DNA from 3 places in the Isoptericola dokdonensis DS-3 genome. Region 1 is predicted to be linked to each of the others. Evidence: riboswitches for the same ligand, from Rfam matches in the RefSeq annotation. Region 1 holds a riboswitch; each other region holds the start of a gene.
The links. Region 1 has a riboswitch for thiamine pyrophosphate ahead of thiO (glycine oxidase ThiO). Riboswitches for the same ligand answer to the same signal wherever they lie in the genome.
Positions count from the first base shown of each region.

Region 1 (3,268 bases):
GCGTGGGTGATCGCCTCGATGTTGCGCGGGTTGAGGATGCCGAGGCCGGACCCGATGGGTGCGCCGAGCGGCATGACCGCCGCGCAGCCGACGTCCTCGAGCCGTCGGGCGAGGATCGGGTCGTCGTTGGTGTACGGCAGGACGACGAACCCGTCGCGCACGAGCATGTCGGCCGCCTCGACGAGCCCGAGGGGGTCGGGCAGCAGGGTGACGTCGTCGGCGATCACCTCGAGCTTCACCCAGCTCGTGCCGCACGCCTCCCGGGCGAGCTGCGCGGTGAGCACGGCCTCGCGCACGGAGAAGCAGCCTGCCGTGTTGGGCAGGGCGCGGATGCCGAGGCGCTCCAGCAGGCCCCAGATCCCGGCGTCGCGGGCGGCCTCCGGCGTCGTGGCCGCCGCGACGCGGCGCAGCGCGACCGTCGTCAGGCCGGTGCCCGACGCGACGAGCGCGTCCTGGAGCAGCAGCAGGTTCGCGGCGCCTCCGGTGCCCATGACGAGCCGGGAGCCGATCTCCGTCCCGGCGACGACCAGCGGGTCGGTCGTGGTGTCGGTGGTGGTCATGGTTCCCTCTCTCAGCCGCCCTGCACGGCGGTCACGATCTCGACCCGGTCCCCGGCGCGCACCGACGTCCGGTCCCACACGCCGCGCGGCACCACGACGTCGTCGATGGCGACGGCGACCCCGCGAGGAGCGCCGTCCACGACATGTCCGGGCAGCAGGTGCGCGACGACGTCCGCCACGGGGACCGCGCCACCCGCACCGAGGTCGTAGGGGGCGCCGTTGACGAGCGCGGTGGGGGGTGCGGTCATGGCTGGGCTCCGTCGGGGCGGGGGTCGGTGCCGGGCGTGAAGCGGCGGGGGTCGCAGGCGCGCAGCGCGGCCAGCGTCGCGGGCGGGTCGGCGGCGGTGCGGCCGACGTCGAACCACGTCCCCGTGATCCGGGCGACCACGACGTCGGCCGTCAGCGGTGCCAGCAGCACGCCGTTGCGGTGGTGCCCGGTGGCCAGGTGCAGGCCGGGGACGGCCGTGGGGCCGATGATCGGGAGGTTGTCCGGCGTGGCGGGGCGGGCCCGCGGCGTCACGGCGACGAGCGCCGCCTCGTCGATCGCGGGCAGCAGTGCGCGGGCGTCCCGCAGCAGCGCGTACACCCCGCCGGCGTCGGCGCGGCGGTCGTCAGGGTGCTCGCGGGTGGTGGCGCCGACGACGAGCTCGCTGTGGCCGGCCCACGGTCCGCCGGTCGCGGCGTCGCGGGCGACGACGTAGACGGGGCGTCCCTGCACGAGCCCGCGGACGACGTGGCTCGGGGCCAGGGCCGGGTCGGTCTGGAGGCGCAGGGTCTGCCCCTTGACGGGCCGCACGGGCACGGTGACGCCGTCGACGCCGGCGAGCAGCGGGGCGGACGCCCAGCCCGCGGCGACGAGGGTGGTCCCCGCCCGGTGGAGGGTCCCGTCGTCGTCGACCACGCCGGTGACCCGCCCGTCGCCGCCCTGCTCCAGCCGCACGGCGGCCCGGTGGACGAGCGTCCCGGCGGGATGCTGCTCGACGGCGGCGCGCAGCGCGCGCTGCGTGGCCTGCGGGTCGACGGCGTGGTCGCCGGGCACCCAGGCCGCGGCGGCGATGCGCTGGCCGAGCAGCGGCTCGTGGCGGCGGGCCTCGGTGACGGTGAGCTCGTGCGAGGTGACGCGGTGGCGCTCGTGGAGCTCGACGATGCGGCGCAGCAGGGCGGCGTCGGCGGCGTCGTACGCGATGGTGAGGGTGCCGGACTCGCGCAGCCCCACGCCGAGGCCGGTGGTCGCCTCGAGCTCGGCGGCGAACCGCAGCCAGTGCGCGGCGCCGGCGAGGTGCAGGTGCAGGGCGTCGCTCTCGGCGAACTCGGCCTCCGTGGCGGGGGCCAGCATCCCGGCGGCGGCGTGCGTGGCGCCGTCCCCCGGGTCGGGGTCGAGCACGGTGACGGTGAGGCCCGCCACCAGGGCGCGCCAGGCCACGGCGAGACCGATGATCCCGCCCCCGACCACGACGAGGTCGCGTTGCATGGTGTGCTCCCTTCGCTGGCATGACCCAGATCAGGTTCGACGGTCGGCGCCGCCGCGCCCTCTCAGCCCTGCGCAGGGCTCCCGTGCTCGGACCACCCTACCGGCCCCCGCCGAGCGGCGACGACCTGCGCCGACGTCGGCGGCTAGGCTCGCGAACCGTGACCGTCGACGCCCGCACCCGCCTGGCCGCCGCCCGCCTCTACCTGTGCACCGACGCCCGTGAGGAGCGTGGAGACCTGGAGGACTTCCTGCACGCGGTGCTCTCCGGCGGGGTCGACGTCGTGCAGCTGCGCGACAAGACCCTCGACGTCGCCCGCGAGCTGGAGCTGCAGGAGCTCGTGGCCCGGGTGGCCGCCGAGCACGGCGCCCTGTGGGCGGTCAACGACCGGGCGGACATTGCCTCCCTCACCGGCGCGCCGGTGGTGCACATGGGCCAGGGCGACCTGCCGACGGCGGCCGTGCGGTCGCTGCTCGGCCCCGGTCCGGTGCTGGGACGCTCCACGCACTCGGCCGCCCAGGCCGCCGCCGCGGCGGCCGACCCCGGCACCGACTACTTCTGCGTCGGCCCGCTCTGGGCGACCCCCACCAAGCCCGGCCGCGCCGCCGTCGGCCTCGACCTGCTGCGCGACGTCGCCGCGAGCGGCCCGACGACGCCCTGGTTCGCGATCGGCGGCATCGACGGCGAGCGGCTCGACGCCGTGCTCGACGCGGGGGCGACCCGGGTCGTCGTCGTGCGGGCCGTCACGCAGGCGGCCGACCCCGAGCGGGCGGCGCGCGCGCTGCGGGACCGCCTCGAGGGGTGACCTCGAGGGGTGACCGTGCCGCGCGGGCGGGCGACTATCCTGGGGCGGTGACGTCTCCCGCCACCACCCCCGATCCCACGCCCCGGCCCGTGCTGGTCGTCGACTTCGGCGCCCAGTACGCCCAGCTCATCGCGCGTCGCGTGCGCGAGGCGAACGTCTACTCCGAGATCGTGCCGCACACGTTCACCACGGAGCAGATGCTGGCCAAGGACCCGGCCGCGATCATCCTGTCCGGAGGGCCGTCCTCGGTGTACGCCACCGGCGCGCCGTTCGTCGACCCGGCGCTGTTCGAGGCCGGCGTGCCCGTGCTCGGCATCTGCTACGGGTTCCAGGCGATGGCCGCGGCGCTCGGCGGCAAGGTCGCCCAGACGGGAGCGCGCGAGTACGGCGGCACCGAGGTCGAGGTGTGCTCCGCCGGCGTGCTGCTCGCCGGC
Region 1 is NZ_CP014209.1:1,646,207-1,649,474, reverse strand. Features, by position in the region: gene I598_RS07680 (thiazole synthase) at 1-560, opposite strand, end outside; gene thiS (sulfur carrier protein ThiS) at 572-808, opposite strand; gene thiO (glycine oxidase ThiO) at 805-2,031, opposite strand; TPP riboswitch at 2,022-2,126, opposite strand; gene thiE (thiamine phosphate synthase) at 2,190-2,834, shown strand; gene guaA (glutamine-hydrolyzing GMP synthase) at 2,882-3,268, shown strand, end outside.

Region 2 (3,268 bases), 130 kb from region 1:
CGGCGTGCGCGGCGATCTTGTAGGTGACGACGCCGGTGCGGACGTCGTCGCGGTTCGGCAGCCCGAGATGCTCCTTCGGCGTGACGTAGCAGAGCATCGCCGTGCCGTAGCGGGCGATCTCGGTGGCACCGATGGCGGACGTGATGTGGTCGTACGCGGGCGCGATGTCCGTCACCAGCGGCCCGAGCGTGTAGAACGGGGCGCCCTCGCACAGCTCCTGCTGGCGCTCGACGTTCTCACGCACCAGGTGGAACGGGACGTGGCCCGGCCCCTCGACCATCACCTGCACGTCGTGGGCCCAGGCCCGCTTGGTCAGCTCGGCGAGCGTGTCGAGCTCCGCGAACTGTGCGGCGTCGTTGGCGTCAGCGATGGATCCCGGTCGCAGCCCGTCGCCGAGGGAGAACGCGACGTCGTAGGCCGCGAAGATCTCGCACAGCTCGTCGTAGTGCGTGTACAGGAAGTTCTCCTGGTGGTGCGCCAGGCACCAGCCCGCCATGATCGACCCGCCCCGCGACACGATTCCCGTCACCCGGTTCGCGGTGAGCGGGACGTACCGCAGCAGCACGCCCGCGTGGACCGTCATGTAGTCGACGCCTTGCTCGCACTGCTCGATCACGGTGTCGCGGTAGATCTCCCAGGTGAGCCGCGACGCGTCGCCGTCGACCTTCTCCAGGGCCTGGTAGATCGGCACCGTGCCGATGGGCACCGGAGAGTTGCGCAGGACCCACTCACGCGTGGTGTGGATGTCGTCGCCGGTGGACAGGTCCATCACGGTGTCGGCGCCCCACCTCGTGGCCCACTGCAGCTTCTCCACCTCCTCCGCGATCGAGGAGTGCACCGCCGAGTTGCCGATGTTCGCGTTGACCTTCACCGTGAACGCCCGGCCGATGATCATCGGCTCCGACTCCGGGTGGTTGACGTTGTTCGGGATGATCGCGCGGCCCGCGGCGACCTCGCTGCGCACCAGCTCGACGTCGACCCCCTCGCGCAGGGCGACGAACCGCATCTCCGGCGTGGCCTCGCCCCGGCGGGCGTAGTGCATCTGCGTGACCTTGCGCCCGGGCAGCGCCCGGCGCGGGGGTCGCGCCTCGCCCTGCCACTCCGCCGACGCCGCGCCTCGACGTCGTGCGCCACGACCGTCGTCGGCGAGGCTGCGGCCCCGACCCTCGTACGTCTCGGTGTCGCGGCGTTCGGCGACCCACGGCGTGCGCAGGCCGGGGATACCGCGGACCGGGTCGCCGCCCGGGCCGTCGGTGCGGTAGACCCGCACGGGCGGGTTGGGGGTCCCGTCCGGGGAGTCCGCCAGGGTGATCTCGGTGACCGGCACCGTGATGCCGGAGTGCTCGCACCGCTCGTAGGCGAGTGCGCGTGCGGGGACGACGTCGTGCTCCATGTGTGCTCCTGCTTCCTACGCCGGCATGACCCGGTCAGGTTCGACGGTCCGGACGGCAGCAGTCCGATCTCAGCCCTTGCCAGGGCACCCGTGGGATCGCACGACAACGTAGCACGGGAGGTCCGCGGCGGGTCGTCCGGGTCCGGGCCGCTACCGGACCTCGACGGCGCCCAGCGCTGACTCGCGCCGGTCTGCGCTGACTCGCGACACCCTGCGCTGACTCGCGCCGGGGCGGCCGCCCGTGCTGCGGGGCCTCACGTATCGACCGGCGACGGGTGAGGTGCGACGACGTCGGCCCGGGCGACACAACAGAACCTCACGCATCCAGCGTTGATGCGTGAGGTTCTGCAGTGTCGGCGGTCGCCGGGGCGGCCGTTCGGGGGCGGGCCGTCAGCGGCGCGACGGGCGCAGGCCGCCGACCTGGAGGGGGTTGGCACCCGCCTGCGCCATGAGGTACCACGACGTGGCACCGGTGTGCTGGGCCTGGAAGTAGCCGAACCCGAAGCCGGAGTCGATGAGGCTCGACGCCGCCACCACGCCCGAGCGTGCGGGCAGCGGCGCACCGCCCACGGTCTGGCCGGCCCCGACCAGGTCCTGGGCGCGGCGCACCTGGTCGAGCAGGGCGTCGGCGCGGCGGGCGTCGGACCGTCCCCGACCGCGGTCCACGAGGGCGCACGCGAGCTGGGCGGTGCCTTCCAGCCAGACGCCGTCGGGGTGCACGGGCAGCCCGTTGTACGTCGCCGTGGAGGTGAGGCTGGCGCTGGAGAACGTGACGCCGGAGATCGTCACGCCCGCCGGGAGCTGAGAGACGCCCCGCCCGGCGACGTCGCGGGTCGCGAGGTCGGACGCCGCCCAGTCGAGGGCACGGGCGTTGCGGTCGCTACGCAGCGCGAGCCATCCCCAGGTCTGGGGGTCGAGCGGCAGCGGGTCGCGGTTGATCTCGACGCCGTCGTTCGTGCCGGTGTAGTAGTAGCCGCCGCGCCGCTCCCACATGCGGTCGACGAACTCGCGGGCGTGCTCGGCGGCGTCGGCCCAGCGGCGGCCGCCGGCGTGCGCGCGCAGCAGCCGGAAGAACGCGACGCAGTCGACGTTGTGCTCGGTCGAGCCGTTCGGGACGGGCACGTTCCCGCCGTCGACGCCGAACGAGAAGCCGCCGAGCGGCCTGGTCGACCACGTGTTCTCGACGATCCACTCCCCGATCCGCACGGCGGCGTCCCGGTAGGGCCGCACCCCGGTCGCGGCGTACGCGTGCAGCAGCGCGATCCCGGGCCACGCCATGTCGCCGACGGCGGTGCCGAGGAACCCGAACTGCCAGCCGATGTTGGCCGTCCCGTCCGGCAGCTCCAGGCCGTAGGGCTGCGGGTTGCCGTCGTAGAACGTGTAGGGGCCGGTGTTGTAGCCCTGCCGCAGGCGACCGTCGTCGTGGGCGGGGTCGTGCTCCTGGGCGAAGACGAGCCCGTCGGCCAGGGCGCGGGCCACGTCGGTGCGGCCGCCGGTGAGGGAGGCGCAGATCGTCAGGGCCACGTCGTAGACGAAGGCGGTCGAGAACAGCCCGAGCTGGTCGGCGTAGGACTGCGCGAGGCGCGGGCCGGGGTTGACCGCCGGGTAGGCGTTGGTCATGACGTCGAGGAAGTCGTGGGCGCGGCGCACGGAACCGGAGGTGCCGGACGGCGTGCCCGGGCGTCCGGGGTGGCGGCCCGTCGCGACCGGGCTCGCGGAGGCGGTGCCCGCGGTGGCGGCGATCAGCGCGGTGCCCGCGCCGGCGACGAGGACGCCGCGGCGGCTGAGACCGCGCGCGGGCGGGAGGGTGTCGGCGTGCTGGAGGTCCGGTCCGGTCATGACATCTCCTTCGATGTGCGGCGGCCTCCACGGTGA
Region 2 is NZ_CP014209.1:1,773,531-1,776,798, forward strand. Features, by position in the region: gene thiC (phosphomethylpyrimidine synthase ThiC) at 1-1,393, opposite strand, end outside; TPP riboswitch at 1,389-1,493, opposite strand; gene I598_RS08320 (Tat pathway signal sequence domain protein) at 1,784-3,232, opposite strand.
Region 2: linked by a shared signal. The riboswitch ahead of thiC (phosphomethylpyrimidine synthase ThiC) and the one ahead of thiO (glycine oxidase ThiO) in region 1 are both predicted to bind thiamine pyrophosphate.

Region 3 (3,268 bases), 1.4 Mb from region 1:
CCAAGCCGCTGATCTCGATCATCCTGCTGGCACTCGGCCTCTACGTGCTGCTCCGCTTCACGTTCCGCGGCCTGCGCACCGACCGCATCGGCACCCCTCTGCGCAAGCGGTTCCTCACGCCGCTCGGCCTCGTGGCCGGCTTCGTGGACGCCACCGGTGGCGGCGGCTGGGGCCCCGTGGGCACGCCGGCCATCCTGGCGAGCGGCCGCATGGAGCCGCGCAAGGTGATCGGCTCGATCGACACCAGCGAGTTCCTCGTCGCCGTGGCCGCCAGCCTGGGCTTCCTCTTCGGCCTCGGGACGGCGGGCGTCGACGCGCAGTGGGCCATCGCGCTCCTCCTGGGTGGCCTCGTCGCCGCGCCGATCGCCGCGTACCTCGTGCGCATCGTCCCGCCGCGCGTCCTCGGCTCCGCCGTCGGCGGCCTGATCGTGCTGACGAACACGCGCACCCTTCTCACCTCGTTCGACGTGGCGGACGTCTGGGTCACCACCGCGCTCTGGGTGGTCGCCGTCGTCTGGGCCGCCGCGGTGGCCTGGTCGGTGAACGCCCACCTCACGGCGCGTCGCGAGGCGACCGCGGACGAGGTCCCGGAGGTCACCGGCACCGGACCTACGGCCTCCGCAGGGTCGGGCGCCGGCCGCGCCTGACGGCGTCTGCCAGGGACGACGCCCGGATCACCCGCTCTCGGGTGGCGGTTGCGACCCACCGGAGTACGGTGGGCCGCAACCGGCTGCGGCCACTGGCGGCCGCGGGAACCAGGGGGTGAGCATGTCCGTGCCGCCGTCCCGCAGGACGTCTCGCAACGGCACCGCCGACGTCGCCGACGTGCTGGCGACCGGAACGCAGCTCGTCGTCGGGCGCTACCGGATCGACGTCGCTAACGGCCACACCTGGTGGTCGGACGAGACGTTCCGCCTCCACGGCTACGAGCCGGGGGACATCGAGCCGAGCATCGACCTCGTCCTGGCGCGGACCCACCCCGACGACCGGTCGCGGCTGTCCCGCACGGCCGCCGTCGCCCTGCATGCCGGCCGGCCCTTCGCCAGCGCGCACCGGATCGTGGACCCGCACGGCAGGTCCCGGTCCGTCGTCGTGACGGGCCAGGGCCGGCACGACGACGCCGGCGTGGTCGTCCAGGTCGTCGGGTACGTGCTGGACGTCAGTCCGGTGACCCGGGAGGCGTTGGACCGCGAGGCGCAGCGGGCCGTGGGCCGGGCGCTGGTGACCGCGGCGGCCGTCGAGCAGGCCAAGGGAGCCATCATCGTGACCCGCGGCCTGGCGGAGGCCGACGCGGCGGACCTGCTCGGTGAGGTCGCGGCCCGGGCGGGCGTCCCCGTCCAGGTGGCGGCGTCCCAGGTGGTCGCGGCGCTGACCCGCGGCACGGGGGACGCGTCGGAGCGGCTGGACCAGGCCCTCGCGGCCGTGCACTCCGTCGACCGGCCGCGCGGGCACGAGGCACAGCTGGCCCGGCGACGGCTGCACGACGCCTGACCCGCCGGACCGGGCGGCGTCGGTCAGACCACCGACACCTTCTGCGCGCGGCGGTCGACGGCCTTCGCGACGCCCTGCCGGGCCAGCCGCCGGGCGAGGACGGCCACGCCGCCGGTCACGGCGGCGAAGACGATCGCCTGGACGACGGGGATGTCGTCGGCGTCGAGGTCGATGGGCGCGTCGTTGCCCGTGGCCTTCTCCCACACGATCTTGATCAGCTTCTGGGCGATCCAGCCGGCGGCGAACGTCGCCGCGACCGTCCCGACCTTCAGTGCGAGGGACGGTTCGTTGTGGTCGAGATCCACGGTTCTCCTCAAGATCGGCGTGCGTCCGCGGGCCGGACGGGCGGACGTGTCCACCGTAGCGTGCGCGAGGGGTAGGCTCTCAGGGAACGACAGGGGAGCGCCGTGCGGCGCTGAGAGTGCGGACCACCGCAGACCCTCGAACCTGATCCGGTTAGCACCGGTGGAGGAAGTCGGGCTTCTCGATCCCGTCGACCGCCGGTACCGGCGGGCGACGGACCCCCTCCCGCACGTCTGAGGAGGACACATGACCATCCGGACCCGCCGCGCCGTCGCCACGGCCGCCGTCGTGGGGCTGCTGCCGCTGCTCGCGGCATGCTCGGGGGACGACGCCCCGGGGGAGGCGACGTCGTCGGGCAGCCCGACGGGCGAGGCGCAACTCGCCGGGACGGTCACGCTGGTCACGCACGACTCGTTCGCCCTGAGTGACGGCCTGCTGGAGTCGTTCGAGCAGGAGACCGGGCTGACGGTCGAGCACGTCGCCGCCGGTGACGCGGGAACGCTCGTCAACCAGCTCGTCCTCACGGCGGACTCGCCGCTGGGCGACGTCGTGTTCGGCGTCGACAACACGTTCGCGTCCCGTGCGGTGGAGGCCGGGGTGTTCGAGCCGTACACGCCGGCGGACATCGACCCGTCGGTCACGGCGCTGGTCGGTGACGGGCTGGAAGGCCTGACGCCGATCGACGAGGGCGACGTCTGCCTGAACGTCGACACCGCCTGGTTCGAGGCGGAGGGCGTGGAGCCGCCCGCGACGTTCGAGGACCTCCTCGACCCCGCCTACCGGGACCTCACGGTCGTGGCGAACCCGGCGACGTCGTCGCCCGGCTTCGCGATGCTGCTCGCCACCGTCGCGGAGTTCGGCGAGGACGGCTGGGTGCCGTACTGGGAGGACCTCGCCGCGAACGGCCTCAAGGTCACCGAGGGCTGGTCCGACGCGTACTACGTCGACTTCTCCGGCGCCGGGGAGGGCGGGGCACGTCCGATCGTGCTGTCGTACGCGACGTCGCCCGCCTTCACGGTGACGGAGGAGGGCGACGCGACGACGACGGCCGCGCTGCTCGACACGTGCTTCCGGCAGGTCGAGTACGCGGGCGTCCTCGCGGGCACGGACAACCCGGACGGCGCGAAGGCGCTCGTCGACTTCCTCGCCTCGGCCGAGGTGCAGTCGGACGTCCCGGCGAACATGTACATGTACCCGGCCGACGCCACCGTCGAGCTGCCCGCCGAGTGGGAGCAGTTCGCCCCGCAGTCGGCCGAGCCGCTCGAGATCGCACCGGCCGACGTCGCCGCGCACCGCGACGAGTGGATCCAGCAGTGGACGACCGCCGTCATCGGCTGACGCCCTCGGTGCGGACGCACGGCGCCGCCGCCCCCGGGTGGGACGGACGCCCCGCCCGGGGACCGGCGCGTGGCTGGGCTGGGGCCTCGCCGCGGGCGTCCCGCTGCTGTTCCTCGGGGTCTTCTTCGCGTGGCCG
Region 3 is NZ_CP014209.1:3,022,065-3,025,332, forward strand. Features, by position in the region: gene I598_RS13850 (sulfite exporter TauE/SafE family protein) at 1-647, shown strand, start outside; gene I598_RS13855 (PAS and ANTAR domain-containing protein) at 769-1,491, shown strand; gene I598_RS13860 (DUF4235 domain-containing protein) at 1,515-1,796, opposite strand; TPP riboswitch at 1,878-1,982, shown strand; gene I598_RS13865 (thiamine ABC transporter substrate-binding protein) at 2,041-3,132, shown strand; gene I598_RS13870 (ABC transporter permease) at 3,170-3,268, shown strand, end outside.
Region 3: linked by a shared signal. The riboswitch ahead of I598_RS13865 (thiamine ABC transporter substrate-binding protein) and the one ahead of thiO (glycine oxidase ThiO) in region 1 are both predicted to bind thiamine pyrophosphate.